Regions from separate parts of the Veillonella atypica genome, predicted to be linked through region 2. Evidence: riboswitches for the same ligand, from Rfam matches in the RefSeq annotation. Region 2 holds a riboswitch; the other holds the start of a gene.
The links. Region 2 has a riboswitch for cobalamin ahead of nikB (nickel ABC transporter permease). Riboswitches for the same ligand answer to the same signal wherever they lie in the genome.

Region 1 (5,833 bases), on a different contig from region 2:
CGATACGAGCTTGGCGACGAGCTGCAGCCTCTTCGATACGCATCTTAGGAAGACCTGTGTCAATCGCTTTCGCCATACCGCCAAGGGATTCGATTTCTTGGATATGCCCCCAAGCACGACGGATCAATTCATCAGTCAATGCTTCTACATAGTAGGAGCCGCCCCATGGGTCGATAACCTTACATACCTTAGTTTCGTCTTGGATGTAAAGTTGTGTATTACGCGCAATACGTGCAGAGAAGTCTGTAGGTAACGCGATGGCTTCATCAAGCGCATTCGTATGTAGGGATTGCGTATGGCCCAATGCGGCGCCCATCGCTTCCATACATGTACGAGCCACGTTGTTGAACGGATCTTGTTCTGTAAGAGACCAACCAGATGTTTGGCTATGTGTACGAAGAGCCATAGATTTAGGATTTTCAGAACCGAAGCTCTTAATAATCTTAGCCCACAACATACGAGCCGCACGCATTTTAGCCACTTCCATAAAGTAGTTTTTGCCGATAGCCCAGAAGAAGGACAAACGAGGTGCGAATTTATCTACGTGAAGGCCTGCATTGACACCGGTACGGATGTATTCAAGGCCGTCAGCCAATGTGTAACCTAACTCGATATCCGCCGTTGCACCCGCTTCTTGCATATGGTAGCCAGAAATAGAGATACTGTTGAATTTAGGCATGTACTGGGATGTATAGGCAAAGATATCACCGATGATGCGCATGGACGTAGCTGGAGGGTAAATATAGGTATTACGTACCATGAACTCTTTCAAGATATCATTTTGGATTGTACCGGCCATAACCTTTTTATCAACACCTTGTTCTTCACCAGCTAGGATGTAGAACGCCATAACAGGCAATACGGCGCCGTTCATTGTCATGGATACGGACATTTGGTCAAGAGGGATACCGGAAAATAGAATTTCCATATCGAGGATAGAGTCAACTGCAACGCCCGCTTTACCAACGTCGCCCACTACGCGAGGATGGTCGGAGTCATAACCACGGTGAGTAGCAAGGTCAAAGGCAATAGACAACCCTTTTTGTCCCGCTGCCAAGTTACGACGATAAAACGCATTGGATTCTTCCGCAGTAGAGAAACCAGCGTACTGACGCACTGTCCAAGGACGAGTTACGTACATTGTGGAATAAGGTCCACGCAAGAATGGAGGTACACCAGCCATATAGTCAAGGTGTGTCATCCCTTCATAATCCATCTCTGTATAGAGAGGTTTTAATTGGATTTGCTCCATTGTCGTGTTATATAAGTCTTCAAAGCTTTTTCCTGTTTCTTTTTTAAGTTCAGCAAGCCATGCATCGCGCGATGTGGCAGACTGAGATCCCAAGCCAAGAGAGGAGAAGTCTGGATTTTTAAACATGAGCTCACATCCCTTTCTTATCTTGTAACGTATTTAAAATAGCGTAGCAGTTTGCGCGAACAGAGATGAAATCATCTACACCGGCTTCACGATATACAGGCTCTAGGTCCTTAGAAGGTGCCCCTGCCAAAATAACCGTTACATTCGGCATAGTTTCTTTCAATTCTTTCGCAAGTGGTGGAACCAATTCAGGATACGTATCATCTGTAGAACAGATAACTACCACATCGGCGCCACTTTCACGAGCCGCTTTAGCCGCATCAGCCGTTGTTTCATGGCCATCATTTTTGATTACTTCGAATGCCGCTACTTCAAAGAAGCCTGTGGAGAAGTCCGCACGAGGTTTATGTTGAGGAATAGGGCCCATATTAGCCAAGAATACCTTCACATTATCTTTTGTGCGTTGTTTATAATTTTCCGTACGCATACGAAGAGCTTCAAATTGTTCCGTCCAACGATGAGCCGTAATAGGTTCGATTGTTTCGGAGGAAATATCGCCCGCATCCAAAGCCTTACGGATTTGACGCATTGTCATTTTTTGCAATGCACCGAGCTCGATAAGGCCAATCAATGCACCTGGTTCTGTTGTGCTTGCTTCGAGTGTAGATTGGGCTTTTACAACCGCTTCTGGATCTGCAGTTGCCAAGTATTCTTCGAGATGAGCTACCCGTTTTTGACGCAATGTTTCTTGATTTTCAGGTTTTGGATCAAGCAATTCTTCCGTCATATTAGCGTACATGTTATTACCAACCGCTACATCCTTACGGAATGCAAGGTTTTTAAAGCGTTCATTAAGAATTGTTTTAACTTGCGCTTGAGGATAACCTTCCTTCAAGGCAGCAATGATGCCACCTTTGGATTCGATAGCTTGGAATTCAGCCCAGATTTTTTCACACAATTCGGCTGCCAATGTTTCTACGTACCAAGAACCACCTACAGGGTCAACTGGTTGACGCAATTCGAATTCAGTTTGTAACATAACTTGAATGTTACGGGCAATACGACGAGAGAATTCATCGGATTTGCGAATTGGTTGATCAAATGGAGAAACTTCAAGGCTATTGAGGCCGCCTACAACGCCGGAGAATGCTTGTGTTGTGTTACGCAACAAGTTTACATATGGGTCGTATACGGTTTTTGTGAAAGCAGATGTTCTACCGTGTACATGAACGGCACGATCGCTTTCATCAGCGCCAAAGGCCTCCATAATACGAGCCCAAAGCACGCGCAACGCACGCAATTTAGCAATTTCCATGAAGAAGTTTGCACCCAAGGAGAATGTAAACATCATGCTCTTAGCAATGGTATGAATATCGATGTTGCGTTGTGCCAATTGCCGCACGTAGCAAACAGCTGTTGCCAATGCATAGGCAACCTCTTGCACATCGTTAGCACCGCCATTAGCGTATACATCACCGGATACAAGCACTGTTTTAAGCTCAGGTGCTTGATCCTTGGCCCATACAACAGTATGTGCCATTTCATCAAAAGCAGTATCTAAAGACATATGCAATGCACCGTCTTTAGCCCACACGCCGATAGGATCTGCACCAATGAGACCTTTCAAATCGGATGTTTGCTTTTTAGAAGCTTTCACAGTAGCCGACAACATACCGAGCAAAATCGCTGCAGATGCGCCAGTTTCAATATATAAAGGATTTTCCTTAAGATTAAATCGTTCAATTAATTGGCTGCAATCGTCCATCGTAGACAAGGATGTACCGCCTACACCAACAGATGCGCCTACTTGCACATCTTGATCATGGCGTGTTGCTTCATCAAGACGAATGTTGTGAATAGTGCCGCCTTTCACAATTTCGTATAAACTTGCATGATTGGCATCCTTCGGTAAGGACTCATCCACATATTGAGATACGCCCCAAGAATCTTTGATATAGCCGCTTGCTTTCGTGCCACGTAGGAACTCGCCAGCGCCAGGATAAACGCCCTTTGGAATCTTGTCCTGATGCAATGCAGGTGTATAGATAGGTTGTAACGTAATACCTTCATAGGTTTTGGTGAACATTTTTTTATGGAAATCGCCACCCTTTAACGCCTTTTCAACCTCAGCCTGCCATCGTTCATACGTAGGTTTCTCAAACTCATCAAAGGATACAGGCGCCAGTAAATCGCGTTCAGTGTCCTTTGAAGTCTTTTTGTCAGACATATATGTGCCTCCTTTTCAACTTGAAACCATACAGGGGGAACAGCGCACCGTACCAGTGAGTTGCTTCGTATATGAGTTCCATAGGTGCCAAATATATGTCCATCATGATGATGAATCTCCAGTCAAACTATTAAGCCTATGCCATATATGAACGACCCTCTAGCGTGGCAAATAAAAAAACGTGCCACCCGAGAGTGACACGTTAGGTTACATATTGAATGGTACACTAAAACTATTGTAAAAAGTATACCTCAATCCCCTTCCTATCGCTCGTAGGTACATAACGGTGATTATCAAATAGGCAGTTCTCCTGGCTCGGGCTCAACACCTTGCTTTCGCCTTCCCAGATTGCTCCAGTGACATGTATGAAAGCAGGCTCGTCCTTACAGTGGCGGGACCGCATCGGCTTGTACCGATTTCTCTATTAAGTCTTGCGACACCTATTCTCTATATTCGTTGTTCTAAGTCCAATATAGTGTAAAAATATGCACAAAGTCAATGAACATAACAGTTAATCATAAGTAGCAAATTTCAAGTTATAACTAACGCATATATAGAATGATAAAAATGCATAGGTGCAATTTAGAGAAATCACCTCTATAATTCGCTACCGCTATACTACCACCATGTTATAATAATTCTACTAGTGGGAGGTCGTATTATGAACGAAATAAACAAAAAAGGTCTCAGCACTACATTGTTGTGCTGTTTAATTTGGGGTTTGCTGCCCCTCTATTGGGCGCTTTTAAACCAAGTATCATCCTTTTCCGTATTATCGCACCGCATCATCTGGTCCGGATTTTGGATGTTCTTCCTCGTCATCGCCACAGGGCGCCAACAACTGCGTATGGACATACAACTTTTACGCACCCATCTTACGCAATTAGGCCTACTATTACTGGCTGCTATACTTATTAGCATCAACTGGTTCACCTACATTTGGGCCGTTACAAACCAACACGTACTCGACACGAGCCTTGGCTATTATATCAATCCATTGCTCAACGTATTGTTGGGCATCCTAATCTATAAAGAAAGATTACTTTGGCCACAAAAGCTAAGTATTGCCATCGCATTCTTAGGTGTGGCCATCATGACTGTTCAACTAGGTACATTGCCCATCGTCTCTATCATCCTAGCCGTATCCTTTAGCCTATACGGGGCCGTAAAAAAACGTCTCACCATCCATCCATTTTCGAGCATCGCCTTCGAGGCATGGCTCGTCACACCGATAGCATTATGGTATTTAGCGACTATAGACACCACCTCGTGGACCTTTATCGAAAACCTAACGCCGACCGGTCTCCTCCTCATCGGCGCTGGCCTTACCACATCGATTCCACTCATCCTCTTTTCATACGGTGCCCGCCTATTGCCACTAAATATACTCGGCTTTTTACAATACCTATCTCCTACCATGGGCTTCTTCTTGGCCATCTTCTACTTTGGTGAAAGCTTTGGTACAGCACAACTCATAGCCTTCGGCTGCATCTGGGTGGCACTCGTATTGTTCACCCTATCTAATCAAATGACGACACGTATTAAGATAAAAAAATAGAATACATTACAAAAAAGCTGTAGCAAATGAAATTCTCATTTAATACGGCTTTTTATGTATTCGTTTTACACGTGTCTAACGTAAATAAACTCAGATCTTTATTAATCTAATTCATTCATATTGGTCGTATTCATATTAGAAATATAATGGTTATAAGCCTCAATCATACGAGTATAGTCCTTATCTTGTTTTGAACCCATATAAGTGCGAATAGCACCAATTGTAGAGTTTACAGAGGTCTTAACAGTGTCATAGTTAGAGTTAGTAATGCCATTAGACAAATCACCAATAGCTTGTAACTCTTGATTCATGGCATTCACATCCGGTTGTTTTTCACTATCTAACTTTTCAAGAACAGCGGTAAGTCTCAAATGAACCTCTTGTGCTGCGGCTGCGTTTTTCTTACCTGCATCGCGCAATTCTTGTAACCGTTGTTGCAATCGATCGAGGTTGATTTTATGCATCAAATTATCAAAATCTGCATAGATAGGCACAAATTGCTCATACAACTGTACATACTTTGGACCTAATTGCTGTTCCTTAGCATAGTTATCTGTGGTGTATCCTTTAGATTTATAGTATGCATCGAGTTCTTCGGCTACCGGTGTAATTTCATTCAATTTTGAAAGCAGCTTATCTAGGGGCTCCTTCATTTCATCATAAGGAATACCGGCTTGCTTAGCTTCTTCTAATTCTTTTTGTAACTGTTTAAAGTTCGGTGTATTAAATA
Region 2 (5,833 bases):
AATAGACAAACCAGGGAACGCCATGAGCCATGGACTCGTTTGCAAGTATTGACGACCTTCATTAAGCATAAGACCCCATTCAGGTGTTGGTGGTTGCGCACCAAAACCAAGGAATGATAAACCGGCAACTTCGATCATAATAGCCCCAATATCAAGAGCACCTGTGGTTACAACGAGAGGCAAAATATTAGGAATAATATGACGACGTAAAATCGTCCATGTAGAGGCCCCCATCATAACGGCAGCCGTTACATATTCTTCACCGCGTACTTTCAACGTCATAGAACGAACAAGTCGCGCATATTTAGCCCACCCTACAACCGATAATGCTAAGATGGTATTTACAATACTACCACCTAAGATACCGGCGATGGCAATGGCGAGCACTACCCCTGGGAAAGATAACATGATATCCGCCAAGCGCATAAGAACCATTTCAACCTTGCCACCAAAGTAACCTGCTACGGCACCGATGACTGTACCAATGCTCACCATAATCACTACGATGGATACACCCATGAACAAGGATAATTGAGTACCATAAATGATACGAGACAATACGTCACGGCCCAATTTGTCAGTACCAAACCAATGTTGAGCGCTAGGTGCTTGTAATGCCTTGGACATATCCGATGTGAAAGCATCGCCCGGAGCAAGCCATGGTGCAAAGATAGCAATGAATACGATGACGAGCATCAATGCAGTGTAGAAAGAGAACAATTTATGTTTCTGAATAAATTCTTTCATTATGCTCTCTCCCTTTTCAATCTAGGGTCCAATAGAACATAGGATGCATCAACTAAAGCATTGATACACATGTATGCAATAGCAACCCATAACACAAAACCTTCAATCAATGGATAGTCACGCATAGTGATGGCGTAAATGGCCATATTCCCGAGGCCAGGCCAGGAGAATACCATTTCAACTACCGCTACACCACCTAATAACCAACCAATAAGAACACCTAAAATAGTGATCAATGGCAATACGGCATTAGGCAAAATGTGACCGAATAAAATCTTCATTTCGCTCACGCCACGGGCACGGGCACCGATAACGTAATCCTTTTGCATCTCTTCAAGGATAACGAGTCGAACTTGACGCATGTATTTAGATCCAACGACAACGGCCAATGTAACGGCTGGCAAAATAACGCCTGTCGCTGTTACACGAGATGAAGCGATTGGAACCAAGCCGAGCTTTAAGCCAAAAATGTAAATTAATACAAGGCCTAACCAGAATGACGGCATAGATACGCCTATAAAAGAAAGGCTTCTCAGTACATAGTCTATCCATTTATTCCGATTATACGCACTCAGTATACCTGCCGGTAATGCATAGATAATCGTAAATACCAATGCGGTTCCTGACAATGCAAGCGTACCAGGTAATGCTTCTAACATGCGATCTACTACAGGTTTTTTAGCAGAGTAACTCATTCCTAAGTCACCTTGTGCTGCATTGACTACCCAGTTTGCATACTGTACGATAAACGGCTTATCCAAGCCTAATTGTGCTCGAGTTTCATCAATCATTTCTTGAGACACGATAGTATCCGCCGTTTCCAGTAGCATCGTAACTGGGTCCCCTGGAGCTAAATAGGTGAGACAAAACGTCAAAAATGTGATGCCAAACAAGGTGACAATAAACTGTCCTAGATGTTTGACAAAGCGTTTTCCCATAGGCACCTCCTATACCCTTTTCAAATAAAAACACATAATAGTGAATAAACATAGAAAGTAAACATGTAATATGATGCTGTGTAATAAGATCTATGAAATAACCATAAAAAAAGATTAGCCTGCCTGACTAACCTATATTAAAACACCGTGTTCTAGCACAATGTTCCTCAAGATTGAGCAGGCTTTCTGACTTTTGATTCATCACAATATTTCAGCCTTCCCAGTTTCCCAGTGACCCTAATACGAAATATTGCTCCTCATAACAGCTATTTTCATAGTATAGGATTTACACCCATTTTCCTCTTTTACGCTCGGTAAAACCGACACTCAGTTTATTCACTTTTATTAATTATAAATATACTATATTTGTAATTCACTAACAATACATATACCCCTTAGTGTATATTCGTCAATCAATCATAATTATTCATAAAAACAATATTCATTATTATTTACATGCATTACTTCGTATATTGTGCCCCATTTCTTGAAATAATTGCTTTATTTACTTTTCTTTTCTGTATATAAACGTATATATTTACATTTGTAGTTTAATTTAATTTACATATAAAACATGGCTCTCTGTCAAATGTTGGGGTATTCACCCTACGAGTCTTCTTTGGCACCAATCATAGTTATGGTTGGTGCCATTCTTTTTGCTCAAAAGTAGAATACGTACTCTAAATCTACCAAAATGGCGAAGTCCATAGCTTATCCGTTTTAATACTTTAATTTTGTTGTTAGTTCCTTCTGTGTATCCATTAGAATATGGAAGTAAGAATGCATTAGTTAATTGCGTCATCCATGCAGGAAATGATGTAAAGAAGTTATTAAATTCATTTAAGCCAGATGCTTTTACTAATTCCAACCAATGCGTTAAATGTGCAGCTATTCTTTGTTTACCATAGATTGAAAAGATTTTTCTAAAAGAAAGTTTTAAAGCATATGCTTTTCGTAAATCATCAGATATTCTGAGTATTTCACATAGTTTAATATGTTCGGCTTCCGTTAAATGGTCTGGATGCTTCATTAGTACACGTCGATTCTGTTTTAACATACGTGAATAAGCAGCCAGTTTATGTTGCTCACGCTTTCTAACTCGCTCTACCGCCCAATCTACAAGTCGACATACATGGTATCGATCACAGATAATATGCGCATGTGGAAATAGCGCCTCCATGATGCGCTTAAATTGTATGGACATATCCATTACAATAAACTTAACTTGTAGGCGATCCTTATGTTTAAATGATGCAAAATAGTGGATTAATGCTTGCGTATCACGTTTCGGTAAAATATCTAATATTTCATGTGTATCTGGATTAGTTAAATTAACTTGGTATTGGTAGCCTTCTGCATTTCCTTTAAACTCATCAATACCAATCACAGTGGGTAAGGTCTTGGGCTTAGGTATAGTAATCATAGAGCAATAACGTAATACTGTAGTAATAGATGTATCACACTCGTTAGCAATAGCTGTATAGGTTACACTTTCAGTAAGTTTATCAAATAGCATTCTAATATTAGTTACACTTAGTTGCATATGTTTTCGTACAAATGGATTGCTTTCAGCAAAAGAATGACCACAATGCGGACAAATATACCGACGCTGTCTGTATTTTCCAATTAGTGGACCTCGTTGTACTTTTCCAAACTTTACAGTACGTATGCGGTAATCCTTAATATGCTTTGTGGTTTCTCCACACTTTGGGCAAATATGTGATGTTGCTGGTAATTCTATGTCAAAAATAAATATTCCGTCTAATTCATAGCTATTTGTAATATATTCTTGTTTTACATTATGTAAAAATTCAGTATAATCAGTAATAGGCATATAAGCTCACATCCTTTCTTTAGGACTTTGACACTTTTATTGTAAAGCATGTGAGCCTTATATGCTTATTTTTTTGCAAAAAAATAATGTTGGAAGTGACACCGTAGTGGTGTCACCCCAACATTTATTATAGAGCCTAAAACATTTTGCTATGCATATAACCAAAAGAGGCTATCACCGAAGTGACAGCCTCTATAAGACGAGAGAGTATTCAATTAATCGATACTTTGTTGGAATCGTTGTGCACGATACGCTAACCAACCTTTGCGTATCATATAAATGCAAATGCCAATAGTTACTGCAACAGCGCTACCGAGCATGGCATCGACACCGCACGCATATACTGCGTATGAACAGTATAAAACACCTGCAACAGCAACGAAATAGAAACGATCAATACGACGTTTTTCCAATCCAGACATGTGCATCATAGTTGGTACTGCAAGAATGCAGAGAATATAAGGCACTACATTAGTTACAACCGCAAGGTTTACCAATGTCTCGAATTGATCGCGTAAAGAATCATTAGCTGTGAACAATGTAAGAATTGTTTCAATCGCTAATAAGATAAATACGCCACGCACAGGTGCATCCTTGCTGTTTACACGAGCAAACACCTTAGGGAAATAACCTGCCTCTGCTGCATTCTTGAATACGCGAGACAATGTAAATTGCCAGCAAAGTAAAGCACCACAGCAAGAGATAATCATGAGCGCCATGATAACATTTGCAATTGTGTCATTAAACATGTATGCAAATGTTAGACCAAATGGTGCATTGGAATTAAGTAATTCTGTGTTAGGCACGATACCGGCCATAACATTCGTGGACAAGATGTAAATCACCGCCACTGCTAATGTACCTGCAAATGTTGCAATTGGCACGTTTTTCTTTGGATTTTCTACAGCATCTGCATTTGCTGCTGCCGATTCAAACCCTAGGAATCCCCACAATGTTAAAGCAATAGATTCTTTAATTGCTTCAAAGAACGGCAAGTCGTTTGGATTCCATGCCGCCAAATACGTATCTGGGCTAAACCAGAACCAACCAATTGTACCAATTAGTAATACTGGCACAATACAGCCCCAAATAGTAATATTGCTGAGCTGACCTGTAAAGCGGTTTCCTCTAAAGTTCAAAATCGCTGCAAACCATAACAAGACAATCGTTACTTGACTTGTTTGCGTTGCATTTAGATCAACACCAAAGAATTCTGAGCCATAGCCAACTGCGGAAACTGCAATCGCTATATTAGCAATGATGAGAGATATGCTGTAAGCATAGCTCGCCATAAAATGTCCAGTCTTACCGAAGCGGTGTTCTGCATAACCGCCCATGCCTCCTTTAATTTGAGAGAACATACCCGCTTGAGCAAAAATATACGCTAACAAAAGCGCACCCACAGCCGTCACGAGCCAAGATAACACTGAAATAGTACCAACTTGAGCCAAATTGGTTGGTAACATAATGATTCCAGCTCCTAGCATATTGGCTGCTACCATTGTGGTTAGCTGGAATACAGACATTTTTTTAGCGGTGGTTTTCATGTATCAATCCCCTTTCGTAAGGTGAATTTTTTCTCGTCCATAATTCACGTAACTATATTAAAACCGCTAAGTACATTCAGTTCCTGCTGTAATGGGCGGGAATGTGAAGGTACCGTTTTTATTTGTTTTTCGAATTAATAATAACACCATAGGTGGTAAATTAAAAGTATTTTATTAGTGGACAAAGCATATTACACGAATTGAATAAAAATATAGTAATTATATATTATTTTTGATTAGAAACGGTATGATGAATGTAAGAGTATCATTTTATTTTAGTTTAATCAATTAAATGTGCGGAAAATCACTATCTATTCAGATTATAGTGTTGTGCCACAAGACCATTATCCGCCATGAGTCCACCCAATATAGACAAAAATTGGCCCCACCTAAAGGTGGAGCCAATTTTATAAACTAAGAAAGCATCTATGATTCTAATAAAAAGGAATTACGCTTGTACAGAGTTTACGATAGATTTCCAGCTATCGATTTGTGCTTCTTCGTTAGCAATGATTTGCTTCCCATTATTACGTTGTCTTTCCACACATTCTGGAGCCGTACCAGAATAGTTGTTACGACCTGCTACACAAGCTTCAATGGAAATAGCATCTAGAATGTCCGCATCAAAATATGGAGAAATTGCTTTGAAATCCTCAACGGATAAGTCAAGCAATACACAACCTTTTTCGATACAATGATGTACAGCATTGCCTACAATTTCGTGCGCTTCACGGAATGGAACGCCTTTTTTCGCAAGGTAATCGGCC

Region 1: another riboswitch for cobalamin. It lies ahead of O3598_RS03190 (methylmalonyl-CoA mutase family protein); the one in region 2 lies ahead of nikB (nickel ABC transporter permease).

Annotation. Positions count from the first base shown of each region.
Region 1 is NZ_JAPVXV010000002.1:103,714-109,546, forward strand. It holds gene scpA (methylmalonyl-CoA mutase) at 1-1,378, opposite strand, end outside; gene O3598_RS03190 (methylmalonyl-CoA mutase family protein) at 1,383-3,545, opposite strand; cobalamin riboswitch at 3,829-4,004, opposite strand; gene rarD (EamA family transporter RarD) at 4,207-5,103, shown strand; gene O3598_RS03200 (DUF3829 domain-containing protein) at 5,205-5,833, opposite strand, start outside.
Region 2 is NZ_JAPVXV010000005.1:102,136-107,968, forward strand. It holds gene nikC (nickel transporter permease) at 1-747, opposite strand, end outside; gene nikB (nickel ABC transporter permease) at 747-1,685, opposite strand; cobalamin riboswitch at 1,845-2,031, opposite strand; gene O3598_RS07510 (ISL3 family transposase) at 2,287-3,519, opposite strand; gene potE (putrescine-ornithine antiporter) at 3,735-5,066, opposite strand; gene argH (argininosuccinate lyase) at 5,515-5,833, opposite strand, start outside.